One region of the Candidatus Pantoea multigeneris genome, then DNA from elsewhere that is predicted to be linked to it. Evidence: predicted binding sites of a transcription regulator. Region 1 holds the regulator's gene; each other region holds the start of a gene.

Region 1 (7,454 bases):
ATGGTATCAGCCTGACCGTGGGCGATGTGACCAGGACCAAATTCTGTGTTCATCTGATCCCGGAAACCCTGGAGCGCACCACGCTGGGCAGCAAAAAGCTGGGACATCGCGTAAATATTGAGATCGATCCCCATACGCAAGCAATTGTTGAAACCGTAGAACGCGTATTAGCACAGCGGGAAGCCGCGGCTCTGGCAGCAGCGCAAGCAGCTCAGGACGAGCAAGAGGAAGAGTAATTCTGTGAACTGCGGTGGCCGGTGCCACCGCAGTAACTACTATCGCGCGACGCGCAATCCACCCTCTACGCCACGGCTAAATACCACTTGCCATAGCTGAATATCCCTGGCACGGAAGGCACCGGCGCAGGCATTCAGGTAGTAGGAGAACATGCGTTTAAAACGATCGCCATATTTCTCTTCCAGCTGTTCCCAACTGGCAATAAAGCGATCATACCAGGCCATCAGCGTAATATCATAATCGGCACCGAAGTTGTGCCAGTCTTCCATGATAAAGTGGGGTTCACTGGCTTCCGCAATATGACGGACGGATGGCAGGCATCCATTAGGGAAGATATATTTGTCGATCCACGGATCTACATTCATATCTGTCCTGACTGAACCGATAGTATGCAGCAGGAAAATACCGTCGGGTTTCAAATTTTTATCAGCAACATCAAAGTAGGTGGCGTAGTTTTTAGGCCCTACGTGTTCAAACATGCCGACGGAAACAATGCGATCAAATTGCTGATTCAGGTCGCGATAATCCTGCAACAAAATAGTGACGTCCAGACCTTCGCAACGTTGCTGCGCCAGCTTCTGCTGTTCCGCCGAAATAGTGACACCGTAAACGCTCACGCCATAATTACGGGCAGCAAATTCCGCTAATCCGCCCCAGCCACAGCCGATATCCAGCAGGCTCATGCCCGGTTGCAACTCCAGCTTACGGCAGATCATGTCTAGCTTAGCGTGTTGTGCGTCTTCCAGCGTTTCTGCGCTATCCCAGTAACCGCAGGAATATTGCATGAAGCGATCGAGCATCAGTGTAAAGAGGTCATTACCTAAATCGTAATGCTCTTTTCCAACAATCCAGGCACGTTTTTTGGATTGCAGGTTAGTTAAGCGCGCAGCAGCGATGCGCAGGGTATCTTTAAAATGGCGCGGCAGTTGCTGATCCAGTTTATGTTTTAACACATGGTGAAAAAACATATCGAGGCGTTCGCACTCCCACCATCCGTCCATATAGCTTTCGCCAAGGCCTAGCGACCCTTCCTGTAATACCCGCTTGAAGAAATCAGGGTGTTTCACCTGAATATCCCAGGGACGCGTACCATTAATTTCAATATCTGCCTTGCTCAGTAATTCATGGGCAATACGAAACCAATGGTTCTCTTCGAGGCTCACTTCTTCTATACACGATGAACTCATAGCATCTCCATCACACCTGTCCGGTCTTACCTGAGAAAAAGAATAGTCAATTTCTCGAAGCTTGTGAGAAAACTCACGGAATATTCCGTTCGCTTGAAATCCGGCGTTTTACAGAGGATTGATTCTGTGAAATGTCGTCTGAAACTCAGGGTACTGAAAAAAAAGCACAAGCCATCACGGCGACAGTGTCGCGCGCAAATGTGTCACTCATGTTATTGTTTTGTTAAGAACTTAATGGCCCAAGCGAGTATATGCTCACCTGGGTCAATATTCAACGGATTAATGTTAGCGTGCTAACCAATCCGTATCAGGGGTTATCTTCGCAGGCAGGAGAGGAAGAAACAATGTCAGAACGTGCGTTTAGCGGGCGCTGCCAGAGGTAGCCGAATGCGGCGATAACCACCGTGGCCGTCATGACCCAGGTGGTGGTACTCAGTGCCTCAACCAGCCCTGCGGAGACAATCAAGCTGGCGATAAAACAGAGCCCAAGTTGCAGCGCGTTCTGTAGCGCCGCTGCTTTGCCACTGGCTTGTGGGAAAGGCATGAGTGCGCGCGTCACCACCAGCGGATAAATGGCACCGTTTGCCATCGCCATGCCGCAGAAAGGCAATAACAGTGCGGTCAGGCTATCACCCATCCATTTTCCTGCTGCCAGCAGCAGCAAAATACTGACCGCATAGATGACGAGCAGGCGCGGCAGTAACAGCTGATCCGGGAACCGGTTCAGAAGGGCGCGACAGCCAAAACCACCAATCAGAAAGGCAACCGTCTGCGGCAAATAGCTCAAGCCAATGGCGGCGGGACTTAAACCGAGGTCTGCGAGAATAAACGGGGAGCCCGTCAGCCACGCAAAGAAACTCGCTGAACAGGCAGAATAGATAACGACATTTCCGCTGTAGGTGCGGTTAGCCAGCAGCGCAAAAAATCCGGGCTGCTTTTCCGTTACGTTGCGTGCCACCGGCTTAGTGGTGATGCGCAACGTAGCCAGCATGAGCACCAGGGCGATAACCGCCAGCACGGCGAAGATAGCGCGCCAGTTAAAGTGATCGAGCAACCAGGCACCCAGCAGCGGGGCCAGCGCAGGAGAGAGCGCCACCAGCGGCATAATCGTGGCGAACACTTTACCGGTTTGTGACTGGTCATAACGGTCCACCACCAGTGCCTGCCAGCTGATCGCTGCCGCACAAACGCCTACCGCCTGAACAAAGCGCAGCACCAGCAACATCTCGCCGCTCTGTACCCACAGCATACCGGCACAGCCCAGCGCAAACAGACCCAGTCCCGCTAACAGTACCGGACGGCGGCCGAGGCGATCGGACAGCGGTCCCCATACCAACTGGGCGCAGGCGAATCCAGCCAGGAACAGGCTTAAGCTCGCGCTAATAATACCCGGCGTGGTACTCAGGCTGGTTTGCATGGCAGAAAACGCGGGGAGGTACATATCCGTTGCCAGAAAGCCCAGCATACTAAGCACGGCGAGATAGAGCATAAATCCTTTTGACGACAACATAACAGGCTCATGGTTAATTCACACAGGCGGCAAGTGTAAAAGAGTGCAGCCGGGAGTGTGAAACGTTAATATTTGCAGGTTGCTGTGAAAATAATTGAAGGCAAGCTTATGTGGTCAGAATATGCACTTGAAGTGGTGGACGCGGTCGCGCGCAATGGCAGTTTCAGTGCGGCGGCACAGGAATTACATCGCGTCCCCTCTGCCGTCAGCTATACGATCAGGCAGTTGGAAACCTGGCTGGCCGTACCGCTGTTCGAACGTCAGCACCGCGATGTTGTATTAACGCCAGCGGGTGCGCATTTTGTCTCAGAAGGTCGTGAGGTCATCAAAAAAATGCAAGCCACTCGCCGCCAGTGTCAGCAGCTAGCCAACGGCTGGAGAGGGCGCTTTACGGTGGCCGTGGACAGCATCGTCAAACCCCACCGCGTCAGGCAAATGGTGCTGGATTTCTATCGTGCTTTTCCAGATATGGAACTTGCCGTGCAGTATGAAGTATTTAACGGTGTCTGGGATGCCCTGGCTGATGGGCGTGCCGATGCGGCCATTGGTGCCACTCAGGCTGTTCCGGTAGGAGGGCGTTTTGCCTGGCGCGATATGGGCGCACTGAACTGGCGCTGTGTGGTCGCAACCGACCACCCGTTAACACAAGTGGCCGAACCTGATGAAGACGCGCTACGTGCGTGGCCGTCACTGGTGATTGAGGATACCTCACGCGCGCTGCCACGCCGTATGACCTGGACCCTGGATAACCAACGTCGCCTGGTGGCACCGGACTGGCAAACAGGCCTGGCCTGTACGCAAGCGGGATTGTGTGTGGCGATGACGCCGGGCCATCTGGCGCAGCCGCTGTTGCAGCAGGGACAGTTGCAGGAGCTGAAATTACCGCAGGCGTTTCCAGACAGCCCCTGTTTTGTCACCTGGGCCGAGCAAAGTGCGTCACCGGCGTTGGCATGGTTGCTGACGTATTTGGGTGACAGCCACACCCTGAATCAGGAGTGGCTGAGTGAAGACTGTCCGGATTAACGGCGATAATCGCGGAACGGTCCATCGGCGACGGAACGGCGTTCAATTAATGTCGGATTCACTTCAATGGTCTGAGAGTCTTCACGTTTACTGGTGATGCGATCCAACAGCATATCCAGCGCTTTTTCACCTAACTCAGATTTTGGCTGATGTACGGTAGTGAGCGCTGGCGTGTAATAACGCGCGTTGCGCAAATTATCATAGCCAATCACGGAGATATCCTGCGGCACGCGCAGCCCCAGCTCATCGGCGGCGCAAATTGCGCCCATTGCCATGGCATCTCCGCCGCAGAACACCGCCGTAGGGCGCTGTTTTTGTGCCAGAATCTGCTGCATGGCGAGATAGCCCGATTCGGTTTCGAAATCCCCTTGCACAATCCACTCATCACGGATCGCCACGCCTGCTTCCTGTAGTGCCTTAACAAACCCGGCATGACGACCACCCCCGGTGTTACGTGCCATCTGTCCAGGGATCGCGCCAATATCACGGTGGCCGCGTTCAATCAGATAGCGACCGACCATATAACCGCCCTGGAAGGCGTTATCTAATACGGTATCGGTGAAATCGCCCTGACATTCGCCCCAGTCCATCACCACCATAGGGATATTACGGTTCTCTTCCAGCATTTTCAGGAGATCGTCCGGGTATTCCGAACACATCACCAGCAGGCCGTCTACGCGCTTTTGCGCCATCATTGACAGGTAGGCGCGCTGCTTATTCAGGTCATTGTGTGCATTACCCAAAATAAGGGTATAGCCCTTGTCGAAGCAGTGTTTTTCAACGGCATCAATGATTTCCGCGAAGTAAGGTGCTTCGCTTGAGGTCGCTAACAGGCCCAACGTCTTGGTGTGATTCACCTTCAGGCTACGTGCGACCGCGCTTGGGGAGTAATGCAGCGCTTTAATGGCTTCCCATACTGCATTGCGGGTCTCTTCAGCCACAAAGCGTGTTTTATTGATGACGTGCGAAACGGTGGTGGTTGAGACGCCCGCGCGTTTTGCCACATCTTTAATTGTTGCCATGTAAACCGGACTCCAATGCTTATCCTAATGTATTGATAAACATAATGTTAAACGTTTGCGTGCGCAGGGTGAAATTTGCGGAAATCCAACTGCCTTTTGACCACTATTTTGCCGCCAGAGTGTGACTTGGCGTGGGTAGGGTGGGCGGTGAAAAAACGCTGTTGCGCAACGAAGAAGGGGATTCTAGCAAGACACAGCAAAGATGACGAGATTTTTACAAGCCGCCACACGAAGCGCTAAACCAGAGGGGGCGGTGACAGCGGGGCAACCGAGGGAATCATTCACTGATGCTGTATCTGAATGCGTAGTTATCGCAGGCAAAAAAAAAGCCTGAAGGTCATCTTCAGGCTTTTTTCTCCGCAACACTCAGCGAATGGTGGTTGGGGTCATCATGCGGCGAGCACCGACATAATGGCTCTGCCAGTAATCATTACTGAGTGCGCTGATCTGAATATCTTTGCCGGTACGGGGTGACTGAATAAATTTACCGTTACCCAAATACACGCCAACGTGATCGGCCGCCCCGCGATGCGCAATGCGGAAGAAGACCAAATCCCCTTTCTGTAGCATGTCACGCTTAATCGGCGCTGCGTCGCGCAAATGGTACATCTCATTCGCGGTACGCGGGAATTTGTAATTCACCAGATCTTTATAGGCATACCAGACCAGGCCGCTGCAATCAAAACCGGTATACGGCGAGGTGCCGCCCCACTGGTAAGGTTTGCCCAACTGGCCCATTAGCTTGTTCATGGCCGTTTCACGGGCTTTCTGATAGCGCTGGCGGTGAGCATTGCTCATTTTAATCGTGGCCAGTTCAGTCGCTTTACCACGCGCACCACGCTTATGGCCGTAATATTTAACCCGTGCAGACTTAAGCTCGGCTTTCTTTTTTAATGGGGTGTGTTTTGTCAGATGCGCGGCTTTTTTAACCGGTTCGTGATGCACTTTCTCAGGCGCGGCTTTTTTACTGCGCTTAAGTTTCAGCTTTTCCATGGTTGTGGTACGGGTTTTCTTACCCGAACTTTTCACCGGGCGTCGCTTGCGGCGTTCATCTTCACGCGCACTTTTCTTCTCTGCATTATGCAAGCTGGCGTTAACCGGCTTATGCGGAGAAGCACATGCAACGTTCAAAAAAACTTGAGTAAAAGCCAGTATGAAAAGCGTAATCAGTAAACGCATAGTCCGGTTACAGGTTAAGCTGCCACGCGATATTGGCCGCGACAAAGTTAGACAAATCTGATCCTTGATCAGCACCGAAGTAATTCTAATCCAGTTTTTTTCGAAAAGGTAAGGTCTTTTTTTATTTAATTCTTACAGAGTGTGATTGTCGGAAAAACACGCAATCTCAGTAGGTTATAGCACCACAATTATGACAAAGAATGAATGAATCACCCTAAAAAAGGTGTGGCGGATATCGACTCATGAAAAATTTGAATTAACACAGATGGCGATTTGCTTTAGGGAACGCAAAATCCGGTTTTCAGTCGTGCCTGGAAATCGCTACAATAAAGAAACACGAAGTAGGGAATTGAGAGAGACATTTTATGAGCACAATTGAAAAAATTCAGCAGCAGATCAGCGAAAACCCAATCCTGCTGTATATGAAAGGTTCGCCAAAACTGCCTAGCTGTGGTTTCTCCGCCCAGGCGGTTCAGGCGTTGTCTGCCTGTGGTGAGCGCTTCGCGTATGTTGATATTCTGCAGAACCCGGATATCCGTGCTGAGCTGCCACGTTATGCTAACTGGCCGACCTTCCCACAGCTGTGGGTTGACGGTGAGCTGGTTGGCGGCTGCGATATCATCGTGCAGATGTTCCAGGCCGGTGAATTGCAGCAGCTGATTAAAGAAACCGCAGAAAAGTTTAAAGAAGCTGAGTAATGCATCCAGGCTGACAATGCCGTGATGCTTGCCAGTTAAGATCATATTCAAACAGGGCTGCCATTTTCAGGAATGGCAGCCTTTTTTATGTGCCTGAATTTTGTGACGCCGTCACGATTACGCTTCTTCCGCGCTCTCAGTGTCTTCTTCCACCGCTAAAGGCAGCGGCCAGCCACCAAGGCGTTTCCAGCGATTGACCAGTTCACAGAACAGCAGGGCGGTTTGCTCGGTATCATAAAGCGCGGAGTGCGCCTGGGTACTGTCGAAATCAATCCCGGCGGTTTTACAGGCTTTCGCCAGCACGGTTTGCCCCAGCACCAGACCACTGAGTGCGGCGGTATCAAAAGTCGCAAACGGGTGGAATGGATTGCGTTTCAGGCTGGCACGCTCAGCGGCGGCCGACATAAAACTCAAATCAAAATTCGCGTTATGGGCCACCATAATGGCGCGATTACAGCCGTGATCTTTGATGCCTTTACGCACCATCTTAAAGATGGCATGCAGAGCATCATGTTCACTCACCGCACCACGCAGCGGGTTGTGCGGGTCGATACCGGTAAACGCCAGCGCTTCCGGGTTTAAAATCGCCCCTTCAAAG
Region 2 (7,454 bases), on a different contig from region 1:
TGAGCAACTGCCAACGCTGTTCCCACATGCAGATGCGCGTAGCTGGTTCACCGGCAGCCCAGCCTTTGCGGAAACGACCGCGCTGCGCAACAGCAGCTTGCAGGCGGGCTACCTGATTTTGGCCGCACGTTCACTGGGCCTGGATGCAGGTCCGATGTCCGGCTTCGATCCGGCAAAAGTAAATGAAGCATTTTTCGCAGGCACGAAATACAAAGTAAACCTGCTGATTAACCTGGGCTACGGCGAGAGCAGCAAACTACACGACCGTTTACCACGCCTGAGCTTCGACGAAGCAGCAAAATTCGCCTGATAAGTAGCCTAAACCCGTTAGCGACTGCCTGACGGGGGAGAGGACCAACCCTATACCTGTGATAGGGTTGGTTGACCGGTTATGGCTTAAGCGTATGGAAACCGCTGTTGAAGTAAACCATTGGGTCCAGCTCACCGTCCAACAGATGAATGCCCACAATATGCGCCAGCAGAATGCTGTGGGTGCTCCACTCAACAATCTTTTCCAACTGGCAGTCAAACGTGACCAGCGCATCTTTTAGCGCAGGTACGCCGGTTTTCAGGGCGTGCCATTCACCACTCTGAAAACGATCTGCACGGCGAGCAGACTGGCTGAACTGAGCACAAATATCATCATGATGGCTTGCCAGCACGTTAACGGCAAACACACCCGAGCCCGTAATAGGGTCATGGCTGGAGGAGCTCCGATTTACACACACCAGTAAGCTTGGTGGCTCAGCGGTCAGTGAGCTAACCGACGTTGCGATCAGGCCGTGTTTCTCGCCCCGGTGCTCCGTCGTGACCAGAGACACACCTGCGGTCAGGCGACGCATACCGTGACGAAACTCATCCAGAGAGATTGGTGGTAATTTTGAACCAGTTAAAACAGACATAGCAACTCCGCAAAATGCCACCCGTGCGTGACACTATTATCAATAAATTTCCCGTGAACGAGAATCATACACGACATCGAGCGCTACGGGGGAGACGATGAAAAAAACGCTAAGCTTTCCCGTATCGCGCAAATATTGGTACGGTTTTGCTCATTGATTCTGAAAGTGAAGCGGATACAAGCGAGGGGGAGTGCAATCGCGCCAGAAAATTCTTACAATGCCTGTGATGATTTTCTGACCATTTTCACGGAGCGACAGATGGCTGGTCATTTTGTACGTTGGATGGGTAGCAACGACCTGCCTGGCGAGGCACTGAACGTCCCGCAAACCGTAATCGACAGCGCCAACCGCCTACCCGACAAGCGGCGCAGCCGTTTTCTTGCGGCCAGAATGTTGCTGGCACAGCTCATGCTGCGCATCTATGGCATTGATCAACTTCCGCCGTTAATCGTCACACACTGTGGCAAACCCGCCTTTGCTGACACGATGCTTCCGGATTTCAGTATTGCCTATGCGGGTAATGTTGTTGGCGTCTTGCTGGCAGATGAAGGGGGAAAGGCGGGCCTGGATATGGAGATCGTACGGGCGCACAGCCGTCAGTCTCAGGCCCAACTGATGCAGAGCCTCACCTCGGGTGAAATTGCCTGGATCAACGCGCAACAGGATTTTATGGAAGCCGTGACGCAAATCTGGACCTTACGCCAGAGCATCCTGAAAATCGGCGGCGATCAGCAAAATGCCATGAATCTGCTGCGCCTGCATCCGGCTGCCGGTCGCCTGCGTTCAACCCTCAATCCCGATATTCAAGCCATTTGCGATGCTGAACCCATGCTGGTGTGGTCTTGTGCGCTGTCACCTGCGACGCAGTGGCTGCATTTATGGGAGTGGAGTCAGGAACGAGGATGGCAGGATCTGCGGGACGTGGAGATGACGCGGCCCAATATTGGACCGCGTGCCCTGCGGCTAACCAGCCTGCCACAGGAACTGTGAAGCTTTAGTGGGCGTCAATAAACACGATTTTCAGCACAAACAACAGCGCCACTAGCGCCACGCACGGGCTGGTTTCACGCCAGCGGCCTGTCCCCAGCTTCATCACACACCATGCAATAAAGCCCAACGCAATGCCTTCAGTAATCGAGAAACTGAACGGCATCATCACGGCAGTGACAAAGGCCGGCACCGCTTCAGTCAGGTCATCCCAGCGCACGCGCGCCAGGCTGGCACTCATCAGTACGCCAACATAGATCAATGCGCCAGCCGCCGCATAGCCCGGCACCATGGCCGCCAGCGGTGACAGGAACATCACCAGCAGGAACAGCAGGCCGGTTACCACCGCCATCAGGCCAGTACGTCCACCGATCGCCACGCCAGAAGAACTTTCAATGTAAGCGGTGACAGAAGATGTGCCGACAAACGCGCCACCCACTGAACTCACGCTATCCACAAACAGTGCCTGTTTCATGCGTGGGAAGGTGCCTTTCTCATCGGTCAGACCGGCTTTATCGGTAACGCCAATCAGCGTGCCTGATGAGTCAAACAGATTGACCAACATAAAGGAGAAAATGATCCCCGCCATGCTCACGTTCAGAGCGCCTTTCAGATCGGCCTGGCCCACAATGGAACCCACTGCCGGTGGCAGAGAAAACAGCCCGGTAAACTTCACATCGCCGATCATCCAACCAATCGCAGTGGTCACCACCATCGAAATCAACACCGCCGCATGAATTTGTCGGGAGGCGAGGATCGCAATAATAAAGAAGCCCAGAGCGCCCAGCAGGACACTGTGCGAAGTCAGATGGCCCACCGCAACGATAGTGTCAGGGTTTGGCACAATGATACCGGCATTTTTCAGCCCCATCATGGCGATAAACAGGCCAATACCGGCGGTGATACCCACGCGCAGGCTAAGCGGGATATTGGCAATCATCCAGTAGCGCACACGCAGCAGTGTCAGGATCAGCAGTCCGAGCGCACCCCAGAAAATCGCGCCCATGCCGATTTGCCATGAGTAGCCCATCGCCCCCACCACCACGAAAGCGAAGAAGGCATTCAGCCCCATGGCAGGTGCCAGCGCAACCGGCAGATTCGCCACAACGCCCATTAAAATACTGCCAGCCGCCGCGATCAAACAGGTTGTGACAAACACCGCCTGAGTATCCATCCCGGCGACGCCAAGGATTTGTGGATTGACGAAGACGATATACACCATCGTCAGGAAAGTCGTAAAACCGGCAATCACCTCAGTGCGCACGGTGGTGCCATGTTCCTGCAGCTTAAACAGGCGCTGCAACAGGCCAGGGGAGTGACTCATACCTTGTTTCCGGTCGAAAAAATTAACGGCGCGTATCCTGACGACTTTACCCCCGCAATACAACGATTTTTCGCAACCGTTTACGCCGGTTCGCATTCGGTGCATAAAGAGTTAAGGTTAAGTGTCCATAAATTGAAGAGGATAGCGTTGAATGTCTGTAGCCTGCGTATTTTTCGACTGTGACGGCACCCTGGTAGACAGTGAGCGTCTCTGCACTGAAGCCTATGTCACCACTTTTGCTGCCTATGGTATTACCCTTTCGCTGGAGGCGATGTTTGAAAAATACAAAGGGGTAAAGCTGTACGATATTATTCGTGATGTGGCGGCAGAGCATCAGCGCACCCTCCCCGTAGAGGAAGTTGAAACCACTTATCGTGCAGAAGTCGCACGGCTGTTTGATCTCAGCCTGGCTGAGATCCCCGGCGCAAAACAGCTGATTGCACAGATAAAAATCCCGATGTGCGTGGTTTCAAACGGTACGGTCAAGAAGATGCAACACTCACTGGGGTTAACCGGCCTGCTGCCGTGGTTTGAAGGTCGGTTGTTTAGCGGCTACGACATCAACCACTGGAAACCCGATCCCGAACTGATGTATCACGCGGCAGAAAAGATGGACGTTGCGATTGAGCAGTGCATTCTGGTGGATGACTCTGAGGCGGGCGCGCGTGCCGGGATCGCGGCCGGTATTCCGGTCTATTACTACTGCGCTGATGCGCATAATCCGGCGCTGGATCATCCGCTGGTGACGCGCTTTACCGACTTGGCTCAGCTACCAGCACTGTGGCGACAACACGGTTGGGATATTCTTTAATGCGCTGCCCGTTTCGCAACGGGCAGCCAGAGCACTCAGGCAGGTTTGCTGTGGCCGTCTTCACCGGCTAACAGCTGGTCCAGTTTGTCTCCGCCCACGTGACGGAAATCCTGGCCCTTAACGAAGTAGAAGATGATTTCGCAGATGTTCTGGCAGCGGTCACCGATACGCTCAATGGCGCGGGCGCAGAACAACGCGGTCAGGACACTCGGGATCGTGCGTGGATCTTCCATCATGTAGGTCATGAGCTGACGCACAATGCCTTCGTACTCCGCATCCACTTTTTTATCTTCGCGATAGATTTCGATAGCCGCATTCAGATCCATACGGGCAAACGCATCCAGCACATCGTGAAGCATCTGTACGGTGTGACGGCCCAGGAACTCCAGGCTGACTAACAGCGGCTGATGCTGCTGGCTGAATTTCTCCAGCGCGGTGCGGCTGATTTTCTCAGCCACGTCACCGATACGTTCCAGTTCAGAGATGGTTTTGATGATCGCCATCACCAGACGCAAGTCGACCGCCGTTGGCTGACGCTTAGCGATGATGCGGACGCAGGCTTCATCAATTTCCACCTCCATCATGTTGACCTTCTGGTCACCTTCGATCACGCGCTTCGCCAGCTCAGCATCCATGTTGTGCATTGCGGTGATGGCATCCGTCAGTTGCTGCTCCACCATTCCGCCCATGATCATCACCTGGGTGCGGATATGTTCCAGCTCGGCATTGAACTGGCCGGAGATGTGTTTATTCAGATTTAAATTATCCATGATTCTCTCCTGCCCAATCAGCCGTAACGGCCAGTGATGTAGTCTTCGGTCTGTTTTTGTGCCGGTTTGGTGAACAGGGTATCGGTATCGCTGAATTCAATCAGCTCACCAAGATACATAAACGCCGTGTGGTCGGAACAACGAGCAGCCTGCTGCATGTTGTGCGTCACAATAACCACGGTGTAGTCCTGTTTCAACTCGGTAATCAGTTCTTCAATACGTCCGGTGGAGATCGGGTCAAGTGCTGAGCAAGGTTCGTCCAGTAGCAGCACTTCAGGACGAATAGCGATGCCGCGCGCGATACACAGACGCTGTTGCTGACCGCCAGAGAGACTGTAGCCACTCTGATGAAGCTTGTCTTTGGTTTCATTCCACAAAGCCGCTTTGGTCAGCGCCCACTGCACACGCTCATCCATATCGGCACGTGAGAGTTTCTCAAACAGGCGGACGCCAAAGGCAATGTTGTCATAAATCGACATTGGAAACGGTGTCGGCTTCTGGAAAACCATGCCAACACGGGCGCGCAACAGGGCGATATCCTGGCTGGAGGCGAGAATGTTTTCACCATCCAGCAGAATTTCACCTTCTGCACGCTGCTCCGGGTAGAGCGAGTACATTTTGTTAAAGGTGCGCAGCAGGGTGGATTTACCACAGCCAGATGGGCCGATAAACGCCGTGACCTGATTTTTCGCGATATCCAGATTAATACTTTTCAGCGCATGGAATTTCCCGTAATGGAAGTTCAGATTGCGTACCTGAATTTTACCGGAAGATGTCGTTGCCATACTCTTTGCTCATCTCTGTTGGGCAGCGCCGCCAGGGGCCGCGCCGCAAAAATTAGTGTTTGCCTTTGGAGAACACAACGCGTGCCAAAATGTTCAGCAGTAACACGCACAGGGTGATAATCAGCACCCCCGCCCACGCCAGACTTTGCCACTCGGCAAACGGGCTCATCGCGAACTTGAAGATGGTGACCGGCAGGTTGGCAATTGGCTGCATCATGTCGGTGCTCCAGAACTGGTTCGACAGCGCAGTAAACAGCAGCGGTGCGGTTTCACCGGCAATACGCGCAACTGCCAGCAGAACACCGGTAATAATTCCGGAGACCGAGGCTTTCAGCGTAATCGCAGAGATCATCTTCCATTTCGGTGTGCCTAAGGCATACGCAGCTTCACGCATACTGTCGGGCACCAGGCGCAACATATTCTCGGTGGTACGAATCACGATCGGGATCTGTAACAGCGCCAGCGCTACCACGCCCGCCCAGCCGGAGAAGTGCTGCATCTGCGCTACCACCAGGGTGTAGACGAACAGACCAACCACAATCGAAGGCGCTGAGAGCAAGATGTCATTGATGAAACGGATCACCTCAGCCAGCGCCGATTTGCGACCATACTCCGCCAGATACACACCCGCCATAATCCCCAACGGCGTACCAAAGAAGGTTGACCAGAAGATCAGCAAGCCGCTACCAGCCAGGGCATTCGCCAGGCCACCACCCGCCGTATTGGGCGGCGGGGTCGATTCGGTAAACAGTGACAGGCTCAGACCATCAATACCTTTGGTGACGGTGGTAAAGAGGATCCACACCAGCCAGAACAGGCCAAAAGCCATGGTCAGCAGAGACAGCGTTAGCGCAATTTTGTTTTTGGTACTGCGCCAGGACTGCATTTTACGGCGTGAAGCTTCCAGTTCCGCCCGCGCCTGTATCTCAATTGTTGTCATGAGCGCGCTCCTTCACTTTTCGCCAGGCGTAAAATCATCAGCTTCGAAATCGCCAGAACGATAAAGGTAATCACAAACAGGATCAGACCCAGCTCCATCAGCGCAGCCACGTGCACGCCAGATTCTGCTTCAGCAAACTCATTCGCCAGCGCAGAGGTAATACTGTTGCCTGGCATGTAGAGCGAAGCGTTATCGAGCTGGTAGGTGTTACCGATGATAAAGGTCACGGCCATGGTTTCACCCAACGCGCGGCCTAATCCCAGCATCACACCACCAATCACGCCATTCTTGGTGAACGGCAACACGATGCGCCACATGACTTCCCAGGTGGTACAGCCGATGCCGTAAGCAGACTCCTTCATCATTACCGGGGTCTGCTCAAACACGTCACGCATGACCGAGGCGATGTACGGAATGATCATGATGGCCAGGATTACACCCGCCGCCAGAATGCCGATACCAAACGCTGGGCCAGAAAACAGCGCGCCGATAAACGGGATATTGGACAGAAGATCCCCTACCGGCGTCTGAAAATATTGAGCAAACAGAGGTGCAAAAATAAACAGCCCCCACATGCCATAAACGATACTTGGAATCGCAGCCAGCAGCTCAATCGCCGTTCCCAACGGGCGACGCAGCCAGTTAGGGGCCAGCTCGGTCAGAAACAGCGCAATGCCAAAACTCACCGGCACAGCGATGATCAGCGCGATAACAGAGGTCACAATGGTGCCGTAAATCGGTACCAGCGCACCAAACTGCTCGTTAGGTGCATCCCAGGTTTTGTTCCACAGGAAAGAGAAGCCAAATTTGTGGATGCTCGGCCAGGAGGAGAAGATCAGGGAGACGATGATGCCACCCAGCAGCAACAACACAATCAGCGCAGAGAGTTTAACCAGTGCACCGAAGATAATGTCACCTTGCTTACCAGGCGCTTT
Region 3 (7,454 bases), 270 kb from region 1:
CGATTTCTCTCTGGCGCGTCTGCGTCACTACACCGGCACTGAAGTGCAATATTTCCAGCCGTTTGTGCTGTTTACCAACTACACCCGCTACGTTGACGAGTTTGTCAGTTGGGCGATTGAGCAGGTACGCGATCCCGCAACCCCCTATGACAGCCTGGTGTGCGCCGGTCAGGTGGTGATTGATCCGGCTACCCCAGACAGCGATGCAATGCTTTCTGACCTGGCATGGAAAAAACACCAGATGCCTGCCTGGCACCTCACCGCCCCTGGCCGTCGCGGGATTACGCTGATCAATATTGGCGTTGGACCGTCGAATGCGAAAACCATCTGCGATCACCTGGCGGTGCTGCGCCCGAATGCCTGGCTGATGATTGGTCACTGCGGTGGCCTGCGCGAAAGCCAGACCATCGGCGATTATGTGCTGGCCCATGCTTATCTGCGTGACGATCACGTTCTGGACAGCGTATTGCCGCCGGATATCCCCGTGCCGAGTATCGCAGAAGTCCAGCGCGCCCTGTATGACGCCACCAAAGCCGTCAGCGGTATGCCCGGCGAAGAGGTCAAACAGCGGCTGCGTACCGGTACGGTCGTCACCACCGACGACCGCAACTGGGAACTGCGCTACTCCGCCTCTGCCCTGCGCTTTAATTTGAGCCGCGCGGTCGCCGTGGATATGGAGAGCGCCACCATTGCCGCTCAGGGCTATCGCTTCCGCGTCCCTTACGGCACTTTGCTGTGCGTATCGGACAAACCGCTACACGGCGAGATCAAGCTGCCCGGCCAGGCAAATCGGTTCTATGAAGGCGCGATTTCCGAGCATTTGCAAATCGGTATTCGTGCGGTAGAACTGCTGCGCGCCGAGGGGGACAAGCTGCACTCACGCAAACTGCGTACCTTCAACGAACCCCCGTTCCGTTGAGTTAATTAGTCGGGCTGGCCGTCCATCTATTCTTCCCGAAGGGCGTATGGATGGACGGTGGAAAATCGTCATCGTGTAGGCATTCACCTCAGCGCAAAAAAAAACCGAACACCCAGAGGGCATTCGGTTTCTTGAAACGCGGGAGGAGCGGCGAATCAGGCGCTCAACCAACCCAGCTTAATCACAAACAGCAGCGATAAAATCACCAGCGCAATGTTGATCTCTTTCAGGCGGCCGGTCAGCAATTTAACCACGGTCCAGGTAATGAAACCGAAAGCGATACCGTTAGCAATCGAGTAGGTCAGTGGCATGGTCAATGCGGTGACGGTCACTGGCGCTGCGGTGGTGATATCTTTCCAGTCGATTTCGGCCAGACCGGAAGTCATCAGCACTGCCACAAACAGCAGTGCAGGCGCGGTCGCATAAGCAGGTACGCTAGAGGCCAGCGGCGAGAAGAACAGGCTCAGCAGGAACAGAATCGCCACGACTACCGCTGTCAGACCAGTACGACCACCGGCACTCACACCGGCAGCAGATTCTACGTAGCTGGTGGTGGTTGAGGTGCCTAACAGTGAACCGAACAGCGCAGCCGCACTGTCTGCTACCAGAGCACGGCCCATTTTTGGCAGGTTGCCCTGCTCATCCGCCAGTCCTGCACGTTTGGTCACACCCAGCAGGGTGCCGGTATTATCGAACACGTCCACAAACAGGAAGGCAAACACCACACTCACCAGGCCAACGTTCAGGGCGCCTTTAATGTCCAGTTGCAAGAAAGTCGGTGCCAGTGAAGGCGGAGCAGAGAACACGCCCGCAAACGGGGTCAGGCCCAGCAGCATCGACAGAATGGTAATCGCCAGAATACCGATCAACACCGCGCCAGTCACGCGACGTGCTTCCAGTACCACAATGATCAGGAAACCGAGGATCGCCATCAGTGGACCCGGCTTGGTGAGATCGCCCATACCGACCAGGGTCGCTGGGTTATCTACCACCACACCCGCACCTTCCAGGGCAATCAGCGCCAGGAACAGACCTATGCCTGCGGCAATGCCGGCACGCAGTGGCAGTGGGATACTGGCAATAATCCATTCACGAATTTTGAAAATCGACAGGGCGAAGAACAGCACAGCGGAGAGGAATACCGCACCCAGCGCGATCTGCCAGCTGTAGCCCATGTGCAGCACCACAGTGTAGGTAAAGAAGGCATTCAGGCCCATACCCGGTGCCAGCGCGATCGGATAGTTGGCAATTAAGCCCATCAACAGCGAGCCAATCGCCGCCGCGAGACAGGTCGCGACAAACACCGACCCTTTATCCATCCCGGTTGCGCTCAGGATCGACGGGTTCACAAACAGGATATACGCCATCGCCAGGAAGGTGGTCAGCCCGGCAATCACTTCAGTACGCACCGTGGTGTTGTGCGCTTTAAGCTGGAATAGTTTATCTAACATCATCATCTCTCATTCGAGGAGACGGCACACAGGTGCTTTCTCTCTTGCCAATAGGGAATATGCATACGCATTATTGTTTTGCGCTAAAAAACGACGCCGGGACGGTATGCTCGCCTCGGCTATCGCGCGGGGAGAACCCACATCATGGGGTCAGCGCTGCTGTCCGTTGCGACTCTCCCGGTATAACTCCCTGATAGCATAGCAAGCGCTATGCCATTACAGCGTTTGCAACGAAAACGGTTGCGTATCCTGATTCAGAATCCTCTGAACCAAATGAAAGCGCGATTATGGTGCATCGCCCGGTAAATGTGCAACGGATTTAATCGTTTGCGTCGGGCTGAGAGCGTAATCACGCAGGCCGTTTTGACCTGCGTGCTACGTAATGGGAGGGTTTTTTAATCAACGCTTTGCGGTTGCCATAACGGCACCGGCTTACCGGTAATGTAGCGCTTGCGCAGACGACTGGAGATCACGTCCATCGTCATGACCACCACCACCAGCACTAAGGTAATGAAGGTGACGACATCCCAGTTCCATAACCGCATGTTCTCGGCATAGACCAGCCCGACACCGCCCGCACCCACAAACCCTAACACCGCTGCCGAACGGGTATTGGACTCAATCTGATACAGGCTCAGGGCAAGAAAACTGGGGAATGACTGGGTAAAAATGCCGAAACGGTGCTTTTGCAGGCTGTTTGCGCCCACCGCCCCAAGTCCACGACTGGGGGAACGCTCTACCGCTTCATGGCCTTCGGCATACAGTTTCCCCAGCAGGCCAACGTCCTGCATGATGATCGCCAACGCCCCAGCCAGTGGCCCCATACCCACCGCACGCACGAAAATCAGCCCCCAAATCGCCATATCGATGCCGCGTAAAATATCCAGCAGACGCCGCACCACTAAAGCCACTGGGCGCAAAGCAGGCTCATGCATCACGTTGCGTGCCGCAAAAAACGAGAGGGGCAACGCCAGCAGTGAGGCGGTAAGGGTCCCGGAGAAGACGATCGCCAGGGTGATACCGATCTGCGAGAAGTAATAAGCAAACGGCCAGTTGGCGACATCCTGCCAGATAAACATGCGGACAAAATAGTGCCCGAGCTGCTCCATACCTTGCGCAGCGCGCGCCCACGGAATGCCGAAATAGAGAAAGAACAGCAGATAGTAGACGGCAATCGCTAATGCCACTATGGCCAGGCGGCGCAGATAGCGCGACTGCGCGCTGAACAGTGCGGCATGCTCCTGCTTAATTTTGTCGAGATCGGGAACCAGCGTCATCATTGTTTAACCCTCAACTACGCGACGGCGTAACCAGCCAGACAGCGTATCCAGCAGTGAAACCACAATTATGATCAGCAGCATGGTGATGCTCACCTGATCAAAACGGTCGAGTTTGATATTGGTCATCAGCTCCTGACCGATGCCCCCTGCTCCCACCAGCCCGAGAATGGTCGATGAGCGGAAGTTGATTTCAAGGCGCATAAAGCTGTAGGAGAGAAACAGCGGTTTCACCTGCGGCCAAAAGGCAAAGCGCATCCGTTGCAGACGTGAGGCACCACAGGCAGCCAGCCCACGCACCGGCTTGTCAGACGCGCTTTCGATCGCTTCATAAAACAGCTTGGTCAGGCTGCCTACGGTGTGCAGCGCTAAAGCCAAAAATCCCGGAATCGCACCAATGCCAAACGCCATGACGAACATTACCGCCCACGCCAGTTCCGGCATGGTACGCAGAAAAGCCACCAGAGAGCGAATGGCGAACCGAAGGCCTGGTGGGGATTGGGTATTATCGGCCGCGAAAAATGCGAGTATGCCCGCGATAAAGACGGAAATGATGGTGGAAGCCAGCGCCAGTTGGATGGTTTCCCAAATCAGCGGCAGTTGGAAATGCAGGCGATAGCCCCAGTAGGCCAGTGAGCCTTCCGTTTTGCCATCGGCAAACAGCAGCGGCAGATGCAAGACCGGCATGATTTCATACAGGTAATCAAAAAAGTGCGGCAATGATTGCCAAATGGTGAGGAGATTGAACTCCGCCACCTTCCCCGCCGCCAGGTACAGGGCCACCAGCAGTAACGACCACAGCAGAGAATCACGTTTCTGCTGGCTACGGATACGTTGGTAATAGCGTTCGAAATCAGTCAAGAGTGTCTTCTCTGGTTTTAAGGTCCCCTCACCCTAGCCCTCTCCCACAACTGGGAGAGGGGGCAGATGCATGCACCACTCAGCTCCCTCTCCCGTTTACGGGAGAGGGTTGGGGTGAGGGAAAGGGAGTAGGAAATTAGCTGCGGCTGTCTTTCATCAGGTCACGCTTCATATCAATGATGTTCTGATAATCCGCCACGGTCGCAGGGCCGATATGCTGTGCGCCGCCCACGGCTTTCATGAAGCATGCGTGATCGTTCTTATCCAGATCTTTAATCGCCTGAACCAGCTTCGCTTTGAATGCCGGTGGCAGGTTATTGCTCACCAGAATCGGGCCGTTAGGGATCAGCGGTGAAGACCAGATAATGCGGATTTTTTTCATCAGGTCAGGCTGGTCCATACGCATCATGCGTGTGAAAGCGCCTGAGGTGTATCCCTTGTTGTAGTCACCCACCAGTGAAGTCCAGGTCACCGCGCCTTCAAACTGACCATTTAAGACGCCGAGAATGTCCTGCTCGTGGCCGCCTGAGAAGGTTACGCTGGAGAACGTGCCTTTGTATTTATCGTCTACGCTGCCACCAAACTCTTTCTTAAACGCCTGGTTAGGCATCAGGAAGCCTGAGGTTGAATCAGGATCCGCCATACCAAACGATTTACCTTTCAGATCTTCCAGCTTTTTATACGGGCTGTCGGCTTTAACAATCACCACCGAGTGATAACCGCGCGACTGATCTTTGTCATCAACCACCAGGCCCACAACGTCCACCGCTTTTGGATCCTGGAGGTAAACAGAAGCATAAGAAGCAGGAGACATGCTCAGCACCATGTCGATTTTTTTACCTAACAGGCCCTGAATCACCCCAGAGTAGTCAGAAGAGTTGTTGAGTTTGGTATCGACATTCAGCTCTTTATCAAAGAAATCTTTCACACACTGATTATCACCAATCTGCTGGGTGGCATTTTGGCCGCCCAGAATCCCCAGATTCAAGGTCTTTGGAGCATCTGCTGCGTGCGCGCCAAAAGTCACCAGAGCGCCAGTCAATAAAGCTAATGTTGTCAGTTTCATTCGAGGTTGTTCTCTTGTCGTAGGCGTTAATGGAGCTGGTTGATTTCATCACCGTACAGCGCATGTAACAGGCTGTCGGTAAGGTCTGAAGGATGTCCGTCGAACAGGACTTTGCCGCGCTGGATACCGATCACGCGGGTGCAATACTGCTTGACCAGTTCAATCGAGTGCAGATTGACCATCACGCTGATGCCCTGCTCGCTGACCTGACGCAGCACATCCATGATGCGCTTGGTATTTTTCGGGTCGAGAGAGGCAACAGGCTCATCTGCCAGCAAAATTTTTGGGTTCTGCATCAGTGCGCGGCAGATGGCAACGCGCTGCATCTGGCCACCAGAGAGGTTTTCCGCTCTTTGCAGCGCCTGGGGTAACATGTTCATCCACTGCAACAGTTCGATGGCACGGGCGCGGTCAGTATCGGGAAACACTTTGAAAAAGGACTTAAGGGTCGAGGTCTGGCTCAGGCGTCCCAGTAGCACGTTGGTTATCACATCTAACCGGGGTACCAGACAAAAATCCTGGAAGATCATGCCGCACTCACTGCGCCATGCCCGCATCTGGCTGCGGTTTAACTGGGCCACATCCTGCGGCTGTTCGCGATTACTGAGGTTGTAAATGGCACCCTGCGAGGTACTGATAGTGCCATTCAACATGTGCAGCAGCGTCGATTTTCCTGCGCCGGAACGGCCAATCACTGCCACCAACTCACCCGCATGAAGATCGAAACTGACGTCATCCAGCACGCGGTTTTCACCATACGCTTTGCACAATCCCTGGACCGACAGCACCTTATGCCCGCTGGGGCTAAACGGCTGAGGGTTATCAAAAGCCGTTTTTAATATTGCCTGCGCCATACTCATTCATCCGTTTACGGTAGTCTGAAATTGAGGCCTATTACGGGCAAGCGGGATGAAAGCTGAATGACACTCCAGTGATCAAACTGTGACAGGTTGAACTACCCCTAATGACAGCGTCATACCATCCCGTGCGGGCAGTACGTTGTCAGGCAAAGGGTTGTCCTGGAGCCAGTTGTCCATTTCGTGACTGAGGTGGGTCAGCCAGGCAAACCGTGGCTGGAGCCGCTCAATGATCGCCAGTGCCCGCGTAATATCGTTATGATTGCCCGCCGCTTCGCGTGGCGGGTCATTACAGTCAATCACCAGGTGTTCAATGCGCTGCCCACGCAGGAAGTCGGCGGTGTCAGGCGGGAGCCCGCAGGTATCGCACAGCCATGCGAGCCGCGCCCCTTGCCAGTTAAACAGATAGCCGTGCGTGAGCTTCGAGTGTTGCAGCGGCAGCGGGGTCACCTGCAATTCACCAAAGGCGTGCGGCACGAAAGGGGTTAATGAGGGGCGGAAATCCAGCAGGCCCGGATGCTTATACAGATCATCACAGCCCTTCTCATCCGGCGGCCCCCACACCGGGATGGGTCGCCCAATGCCCCAGCGCAGGGCGAACAGCCCCTGCACGTGATCCATATGGTAGTGGGTCAGCAGAATGCGCGACAGGCTGCCTGGCGGAAAACGCTGTGCCAACTGCGGCAGTCCGGCATCGAGCAAAATGCGCTCCTTCCCGGCCTCAATCAGCGCACTACAGGGGGCACGATGCCAGCGACGATCGCTCAGCGCCCGTAAACACGCCAGACAGTCGCAGCCGGGCACCGGTGCCCCCGTCACACCGCCAGTACCGAGAAAAGTCAGTTGCATCCCGAACCCTCCAGAAGCTGGCGCAGTTGAAGCACGGTGTCACTCAATGCGCCATCGTTGTTCAGTTGATAGCAGCCCGGCGGCAGCGGCTGTGCGGCACGCGCCAGCCGTCGGGCAATCTCTTCCGCCGTTTCCCGGCCACGCTGTTGCAGGCGCGCCGCCAGTACAGGTGCA
Region 4 (7,454 bases), 390 kb from region 1:
CGGGTGTGACGTTGAGTTCTTCTGCACAGCGCGTAAAAGAGAGATGTCGCGCCGCGCAGGCAAAAACCTGTAAATGAGCATGGACCTGAGAGGTGGTTATTTTTCGCATTCTTTAGTTCAACTAAACCGTGGTTAAGAATATATCGATTGTCACAACAGGGTGCTGTGTCGCACGCTAAGAAAATAAAGTAACCCTTAACTTAATGTGAGATAGCTATCATGGCAATCAGCGTGTTCGATCTTTTTAAAATTGGCATTGGACCTTCTAGCTCTCATACCGTGGGTCCAATGCGTGCCGCTGCGTTATTTATAACGAAACAGCAGGAAAATAGAATATTAGATCAGATTGAACGGGTTGAAGTGCGTTTATATGGCTCGCTTTCTGCCACCGGCATCGGTCACGGCAGCGATCGTGCCAGCGTGATTGGCTTAATGGGGTATTGGCCGGACCAGGTTGATCCGCAAGAAGCCTCGATGCAGGTGGATGAGGTCATTGCGCGGGAAAAAATCCTGCTGGCGGGCGAGCGGGAAGTCAGCTTTATCTGGCAGCGCGATATGCAGCTGCTCGACAGCTCGCTGCCTTATCACCCCAATGGTATGACCATCGTCGCGCAGCTGACCAGCGGTGAGATCGTCGAACAGACCTACTACTCGGTGGGCGGCGGATTTGTGCTGGACGCGGAGCAGGTCGCCAGCGGCGTGCTGGACAGCGACAACAGCGAGCTGCCGTATGATTTTTCCTCTGGCCGACAGTTGCTGGCGTTGTGCAAGCAGCATCAGCTGAGCATCTCGGACCTGATGTTGGCGAATGAACGCGTCTGGCGCAGTGAGCAGGAGATTGACCAACGCATTGCTTCAGTGTGGCAAGCCATGACCGACTGCATCCAGCGTGGATTATCACAGCCGGGCATTCTGCCAGGAGGACTGAACGTGCGCAGAAGGGCGTTTGCACTGCATCAGCAGCTGGTCACGCTGTCTAAATCTAACCTCATTACCCATACGCTCTCGGCGATGCAGTGGGTCAACTTATACGCCATGGCGGTTAACGAAGAGAATGCTGCCGGTGGCCGCATGGTAACCGCACCGACCAACGGGGCCGCAGGGATTATCCCGGCTGTGCTCTACTACTACATGCAGTTCTCACCGGGGGCGACCGCGCAGGATGTGCGCAAGTTTTTCCTCGCGGCAGCAGCAGTGGGCATTCTGTGTAAAAAGAACGCCTCTATTTCTGGCGCAGAAGTGGGCTGCCAGGGCGAAGTGGGATCTGCCTGTGCCATGGCGGCGGCCGGTCTGACAGAAGTGTTGGGTGGCACGCCGGAACAGGTAGAGAACGCCGCGGAGATCGGTCTGGAGCACAACCTCGGTCTGACTTGCGATCCGGTGGGTGGCCTGGTACAGATCCCGTGCATCGAGCGCAATGCGATTGCCGCAGTGAAAGCGATTAACGCCGCGCAAATGGCGCTGAGTGGCGACGGTGAACACTTTATCTCCCTCGACCGGGTGATCCGCACCATGCGTGACACTGGCGCAGATATGCACGAGAAGTACAAAGAGACCTCACGCGGTGGGCTGGCGGTTAACTATGTTGAATGCTAAGGGCAGTGGAGTAACAGGGGGAGAGTATGCTAGCGTGAGTCCCCCTGAAATAGATGAACGCGCCTGGCGAGAACACGCGATGACACTACCGGAAGCACAGCGCCCTTTATCGGTGGGCTTTGTGTTGCTTAACCGTTTTACCTTATTGCCTTTTGCCGCGTTTGTGGACTGCTTACGCCTGTCTGCGGATGAGGGCGATCGCAGCCGCCCGCTGCGCTGCAACTGGACCTTTATGACCAGCTCCGGTGAAAGTGCGGTTGCCAGCTGTGGTGCCATCATCTCACCTTGTAAAACGCTGCGCGATCCGCAGGCGTTTGATTATATCGTGGTGATTGGTGGGGTGCAGGAGGAGCGGGAAAAGGCCGATCAGCGCGCAGTAGAATATTTGCGCCAGGCGGCACAGCTCAATGTACCAATTATTGGTTTGTGTACCGGGGTGTTTACCCTGATTCATGCCGGGCTGATGGCCGGTAAGCGCTGTTGCGTCAGCTGGTATCACCACGGCGATTTAACCCGCCGCTTCCCGGATGTTACGCCGGTGGCCGATCGGCTGTTTGTCGACGAAGGACATTTAATCACCTGCGCAGGCGGTGTTGCGGCGGCGGATGTGGCGGCCTATTTGATTGAGCGCCATCTGGGTAAAGCCTGGGCGATGAAAAGCCTGCACATCATGCTGATTGATGAAGTACGGCGCGGTGAACATCCGCAGCCGCAGCCGGTGATTTTCGAACGCGTGGAGGATCGTCTGGTACGCCGTGCGATTGATATTATTTCGCAGCATCTGGGAGAAGTGATCTCGGTTGAGGAGTTGGCGAAGCGCATCGGCACTTCTCGGCGTAATATTGAACGCAAGTTCCAGGATGAGTTAGGCGTAGGGCCGCAGCGTTTCTCGCGCAATCTACGGCTGCGCTATGGCCTGTGGCTGTTGCACTATACCGATCGCAGTATCACTGCCATCAGCGAGCGCTGTGGCTTTGCGGACTCAGCGCACTTCTCCCGGCATTTCCGCGAAAACTTTGGCTATGCGCCCTCCAGCGTGCGCAAATCCGGCAGCCCGCTGGCGGAAAATCAGGTCGACCCCTTCTTTTTACATATTGATAGCCACGCCACAAAGTGGTGATAAGCCACTGTTCATTGCTGGCGTAATGGCTATGCTCAGACGGTAGCCAGTTTTTCTTCCCCCTGTTTCCCCTCTGCTGACAGCCCCATCAGGCTGTCTTCTGATAGCCCATCCAGCAATAACCTTTTCTTATCGATTAGCGCAAACAGACAAATAATCTCCCTTTCATTTTTTGACCAATCTCGCATTTTTACTGGTGTTGACGTGAAAATGGCTAAAATCTTGTCGCAAACGTTCAAGTCACAATAGAGGCGGATTGCTATGCTGCAATCACTGTAGACGCAGGAGGTAATCCGGATATCTTCCGGGCTTGCTGAGAGCTGTCGGGTCAACTAATCAATATTGAAGGGTAAACGGATGAGTGAGAACCAATTGCAGCATAATGATCCGCAGCTTAACGCGGCGATTGTCAGCGAAATGAAACGTCAGGAAGCCCACATTGAGCTGATTGCGTCAGAAAACTATGCCAGTAAAGCGGTGATGGCGGCGCAGGGTAGCCAACTGACCAACAAATATGCCGAAGGCTATCCGGGCAAGCGTTACTACGGTGGCTGTGAGCACGTAGACGTGGTGGAAAGCCTGGCCATTCAGCGCGCTTGCGAGCTGTTCGGTGCCGATTTCGCTAACGTACAACCCCACTCGGGTGCGCAGGCAAACACCGCAGTACTGATGGCGCTGGTTCAGCCGGGCGAAACCATTCTCGGGATGGCGCTGGCACACGGTGGCCACCTGACGCATGGCGCGGCACCTAATGTCTCTGGCAAACACTACAATGCGGTGCAATATGGTCTCAACCCGAAAACCGGCGAGATCGACTATGAAGAAGTTGCCCGCCTGGCGCAGGAATACCAGCCGAAGCTGATTATTGCCGGTTTCTCTGCCTATTCACGCATCGTCGACTGGAAACGCTTCCGCGAAATCGCTGACAGCGTAGGCGCATGGTTGATGGTGGACATGGCACACGTTGCTGGTCTGGTTGCGGCAAAAGCCTACCCAAGCCCACTGCCTTATGCGCACGTTGTGACCACAACCACCCACAAAACCTTGCGTGGCCCACGCGGCGGCCTGATCCTCTCCGCGCTGGGTGATGAAGCGCTGTACAAAAAATTAAACGGTGCGGTGTTCCCTGGTCAGCAGGGTGGCCCACTGATGCACGTGATTGCGGCCAAAGCTGTCGCCTTCCGTGAAGCGATGGAGCAGGACTTCGTTTACTACCAGGCGCAGGTGGTGGATAACGCCCGCACCATGGCGAATGTGTTCCTGAAACGTGGCTACGATGTGGTGTCTGGCGGGACCGATAACCACCTGTTCCTGGTGTCTCTGATTAATCAGGGCATTACCGGTAAAGCTGCGGATGCTGCACTGGGCCGTGCTCACATTACCGTGAACAAAAATGCGGTGCCTAACGACCCACAAAGTCCGTTTATCACTTCCGGTCTGCGTATTGGTACGCCAGCCGTCACCACCCGTGGTTTTGGTCAGGTGGAGTGCGAGAAGTTAGCTAACTGGATCTGCGACATTCTGGATGTGCTGGCGAAAAAAGAAGACAGCCAGGCGATTGAAGAGCAGGTACGTGCCCAGGTCGCTGAACTTTGCAGCGAATATCCGGTTTATGGCGATGCCGAGCAGGTAGCCGACCACCAGTTCGCTACGGCGTAAATACAGACACTCGCGGGAGAGCACTATGCAGCGTTATTCAGGATTTGGCCTGATTAAAAATGGCCTGACGTATCATGAGAACTGGCAGAAACTGTGGCACAACCCAACGCCAAAAAAATCCTACGATATTATTATTATCGGCGGTGGCGGACATGGTTTAGGCACGGCGTATTATCTGGCTAAAGAGTTTGGTATTCGCAATGTCGCCGTGATTGAAAAAGGCTGGCTGGGCGGCGGAAATACCGCGCGTAATACCACCATTGTTCGTTCAAACTATTTATGGGATGACTCAGCGAATTTATTTGAGCACTCGCTGAAATTATGGGAAGGGCTGTCGCAGGATCTGAACTATAACGTAATGTTCTCCCAGCGCGGGGTATTAAACCTCGGCCACACCCTCCAGGACATGCGTGATATTCAACGCCGTGTTAATGCCAACCGCCTGAACGGGATCGATGGTGAAGTGCTGGATGCACGTGCGGTGAAAGAGCTGGAACCGATGCTGGATTGTTCCGCCAATGCGCGCTATCCGATTATTGGCGCTTCATGGCAGCCGCGCGGTGGTGTTGCTCGTCATGATGCGGTGGCCTGGGGCTTCGCTCGTGGTGCGGACGCACACGGTGTCGATCTGATTCAACAGACCGAAGTCACAGGCTTGATGATCCGCGACGGTAAAATCTACGGCGTACACACCAACCGTGGTGATATCGAAGCGAAAACCGTGGGTTGTGTGGTTGCGGGTAACTCCAGCGTCATCGCCAACATGGCCGGTTTACAGCTGCCGCTGGAGTCACACCCGTTGCAGGCACTGGTTTCCGAGCCGCTGAAGCCGATTGTGAATACGGTAGTGATGTCGAACCACGTACACGGTTATGTCAGCCAGTCGGATAAAGGCGACCTGGTGATCGGTGCCGGTATTGATGGTTTTGTCGGCTACGGACAGCGCGGCAGTTATCCGGTGATCGAACATACCATTCAGGCCATTGTAGAAATGTTCCCGGCGTTCTCGCGCGTGCGTATGAATCGTCAGTGGGGCGGCATTGTGGATACCACCCCGGATGCCAGCCCGATTATCTCGAAAACCAGCGTTGAAGGGCTGTACTTCAACTGCGGCTGGGGAACCGGGGGCTTTAAAGCCACGCCAGGTTCCGCCCATGTGTTTGCCGCCAGCCTGGCGAAACGTGAAATGCATCCATTGGCAGCGCCGTTCTCCATTGACCGCTTCCATACCGGTGCGCTGGTAGATGAACATGGTGCCGCCGCAGTAGCGCACTAAATAACGCTGTAAACCATATTATGCGAGAGCTAACTCAGATTTTATTCTGAGTGACGGGAGGCCTATGTTTCATATCTATTGTCCTTGCTGCGGTGAATATCGCGAAGAAGAAGAGTTTCACGCTAAAGGACAGGCGCATATTGAGCGCCCTAAATCGCCAGAAAATTGTTCTGACGAAGAGTGGGGGAATTATTTATTCTTCCGCAAAAACCCGCGCGGTATTCATCACGAGCTGTGGGTGCATGCAGCCGGATGTCGCAAATATTTTAATATGACGCGCAATACCCAGACGTACGAAATTCTTGAAACTTATAAAATTGGTGAGCAACCGTCCCACACGCAACACTCTGATGTGGTGGAATTGCCGCGCCAAAAAGAGACGGCTGTAAAGCAGCCTGAGCAGGATAAAGCGCTGGTCGGAGGCAATGTATGAAACAGGTTCATCGTCTGGCACGCGGCGGGCGTATTAATCGTTCACGTCCGATCACGTTTAAATTTAATAACAAAGAGCTGGAAGGTTACGAAGGGGATACTTTAGCGTCAGCATTGCTGGCGAATGGTGTCAACATCGTTAACCGCAGCTTTAAATACTCCCGTCCACGCGGCATTGTCGCCGCAGGTGCAGAAGAGCCGAATGCGGTAGTCCAGCTGGGCGCGGCTGAATCTGAGCAGGTGCCAAACGTGCGTGCCACGCAGCAGGCACTGTATGCCGGGTTGGAAGCGCGCAGCACCAACGGTTGGCCGGGTGTCGAAATCGATTTGATGAGCATGGTAGGCAAAGTCGGTGGTCGCTTTATGCCACCGGGCTTCTACTACAAAACCTTTATGAAACCCGCCTCGATGTGGATGACGTATGAAAAGTACATCCGCAAAGGCGCAGGCCTTGGACGCAGCCCGCTGGAACGCGATGCAGACACCTACGACCATATGAACCGTCACTGTGACGTGCTGGTGATCGGTGCCGGACCTGCCGGACTGGCAGCCGCGCTGGCAGCCGGTAAAAGTGGCGTGCGGGTGATTGTCGCCGATGAACAGGAAGAGATGGGCGGAAGCCTGTTGGACAGCCGTGACACGTTAGGCGGGAAGAACAGCGTTCACTGGGTCGAAGAGACATTGCAGGCGCTGGCCGCCATGCCGAATGTGCTGTTATTACCGCGTACCACCGCAAACGGTTATCACGACCAGAACTTTGTGACCCTGGTGGAACGCCGTACTGAACATCTGGCAGCGACTTCGCCACGAGAAAATGGTGAGAAGCCAGTCAGAACGCGTATGCACCGTGTGCGTGCCGGACGTGTGGTGCTCGCCACGGGTGCCCATGAGCGCCCGCTGGTGTATGCCGGTAACGATATCCCAGGCAACTTCGTGGCTGGCGCTATCTCTAACTACATCCTGCGTTACGGCGTGGTGCCGGGCACCAAACTGGTGCTCTCTACCAGCAACGATCACGCCTATCGTGCCGCATTAGACTGGCATGACAGCGGCGCTAACGTGGTAGCGATTGTCGATGCGCGTACCGCACCAGAAGGCACTTTAGTCCGTGAAGCACGCGCCAAAGGCATTCGGGTGATTACCGGTAGTGCGGTGATTGAATCACAGGGATCGACCCGCGTACGTAAGGTGTTGGTTGACCGCATCAACCTGCACAACTTTACCACTCAAGGCCAGCCGATCACGCTGGAGTGCGATACCGTGGCCTCCTCTGGCGGTTACAGCCCGGTGATCCACCTGGCTTCCCATACCGGTGCTCGTCCGGTGTGGCGTGAAGATATTCTCGGTTTCGTTGCCGGCAAAGTGAAAGGG

The links. The regulator PurR, encoded in region 1, represses purine synthesis genes. The targets are predictions, from matches to a motif close to CANGCAAACGTTTGCNTG.
Region 2: F3J40_RS23135 (NCS2 family permease) is a predicted target of PurR. The motif match lies at 3,283-3,300, and genes of this name have one in related genera.
Region 3: F3J40_RS01610 (NCS2 family permease) is a predicted target of PurR. The motif match lies at 2,600-2,617, and genes of this name have one in related genera.
Region 4: glyA (serine hydroxymethyltransferase) is a predicted target of PurR. The motif match lies at 2,941-2,958, and genes of this name have one in related genera.

Annotation. Positions count from the first base shown of each region.
Region 1 is NZ_VWXF01000001.1:59,266-66,719, reverse strand. It holds gene F3J40_RS00300 (riboflavin synthase subunit alpha) at 1-236, shown strand, start outside; gene cfa (cyclopropane fatty acyl phospholipid synthase) at 276-1,424, opposite strand; gene punC (purine nucleoside transporter PunC) at 1,732-2,934, opposite strand; gene punR (DNA-binding transcriptional activator PunR) at 3,043-3,957, shown strand; gene purR (HTH-type transcriptional repressor PurR) at 3,954-4,979, opposite strand; gene F3J40_RS00275 (C40 family peptidase) at 5,346-6,158, opposite strand; gene F3J40_RS00270 (Grx4 family monothiol glutaredoxin) at 6,524-6,856, shown strand; gene rnt (ribonuclease T) at 6,974-7,454, opposite strand, start outside.
Region 2 is NZ_VWXF01000015.1:69,908-77,361, forward strand. It holds gene F3J40_RS23120 (malonic semialdehyde reductase) at 1-310, shown strand, start outside; gene F3J40_RS23125 (flavin reductase family protein) at 390-902, opposite strand; gene F3J40_RS23130 (4'-phosphopantetheinyl transferase family protein) at 1,161-1,892, shown strand; gene F3J40_RS23135 (NCS2 family permease) at 1,897-3,213, opposite strand; gene yieH (6-phosphogluconate phosphatase) at 3,365-4,024, shown strand; gene phoU (phosphate signaling complex protein PhoU) at 4,060-4,794, opposite strand; gene pstB (phosphate ABC transporter ATP-binding protein PstB) at 4,812-5,579, opposite strand; gene pstA (phosphate ABC transporter permease PstA) at 5,632-6,519, opposite strand; gene pstC (phosphate ABC transporter permease PstC) at 6,516-7,454, opposite strand, start outside.
Region 3 is NZ_VWXF01000001.1:329,251-336,704, forward strand. It holds gene F3J40_RS01605 (AMP nucleosidase) at 1-919, shown strand, start outside; gene F3J40_RS01610 (NCS2 family permease) at 1,075-2,373, opposite strand; gene phnE (phosphonate ABC transporter, permease protein PhnE) at 2,766-3,650, opposite strand; gene phnE (phosphonate ABC transporter, permease protein PhnE) at 3,654-4,508, opposite strand; gene phnD (phosphonate ABC transporter substrate-binding protein) at 4,645-5,574, opposite strand; gene phnC (phosphonate ABC transporter ATP-binding protein) at 5,601-6,428, opposite strand; gene phnP (phosphonate metabolism protein PhnP) at 6,510-7,280, opposite strand; gene phnN (ribose 1,5-bisphosphokinase) at 7,271-7,454, opposite strand, start outside.
Region 4 is NZ_VWXF01000001.1:449,490-456,943, reverse strand. It holds gene F3J40_RS02130 (LysR substrate-binding domain-containing protein) at 1-109, opposite strand, end outside; gene F3J40_RS02125 (L-serine ammonia-lyase) at 220-1,596, shown strand; gene F3J40_RS02120 (GlxA family transcriptional regulator) at 1,631-2,716, shown strand; gene glyA (serine hydroxymethyltransferase) at 3,074-4,375, shown strand; gene F3J40_RS02110 (sarcosine oxidase subunit beta family protein) at 4,401-5,651, shown strand; gene F3J40_RS02105 (sarcosine oxidase subunit delta) at 5,716-6,084, shown strand; gene F3J40_RS02100 (sarcosine oxidase subunit alpha family protein) at 6,081-7,454, shown strand, end outside.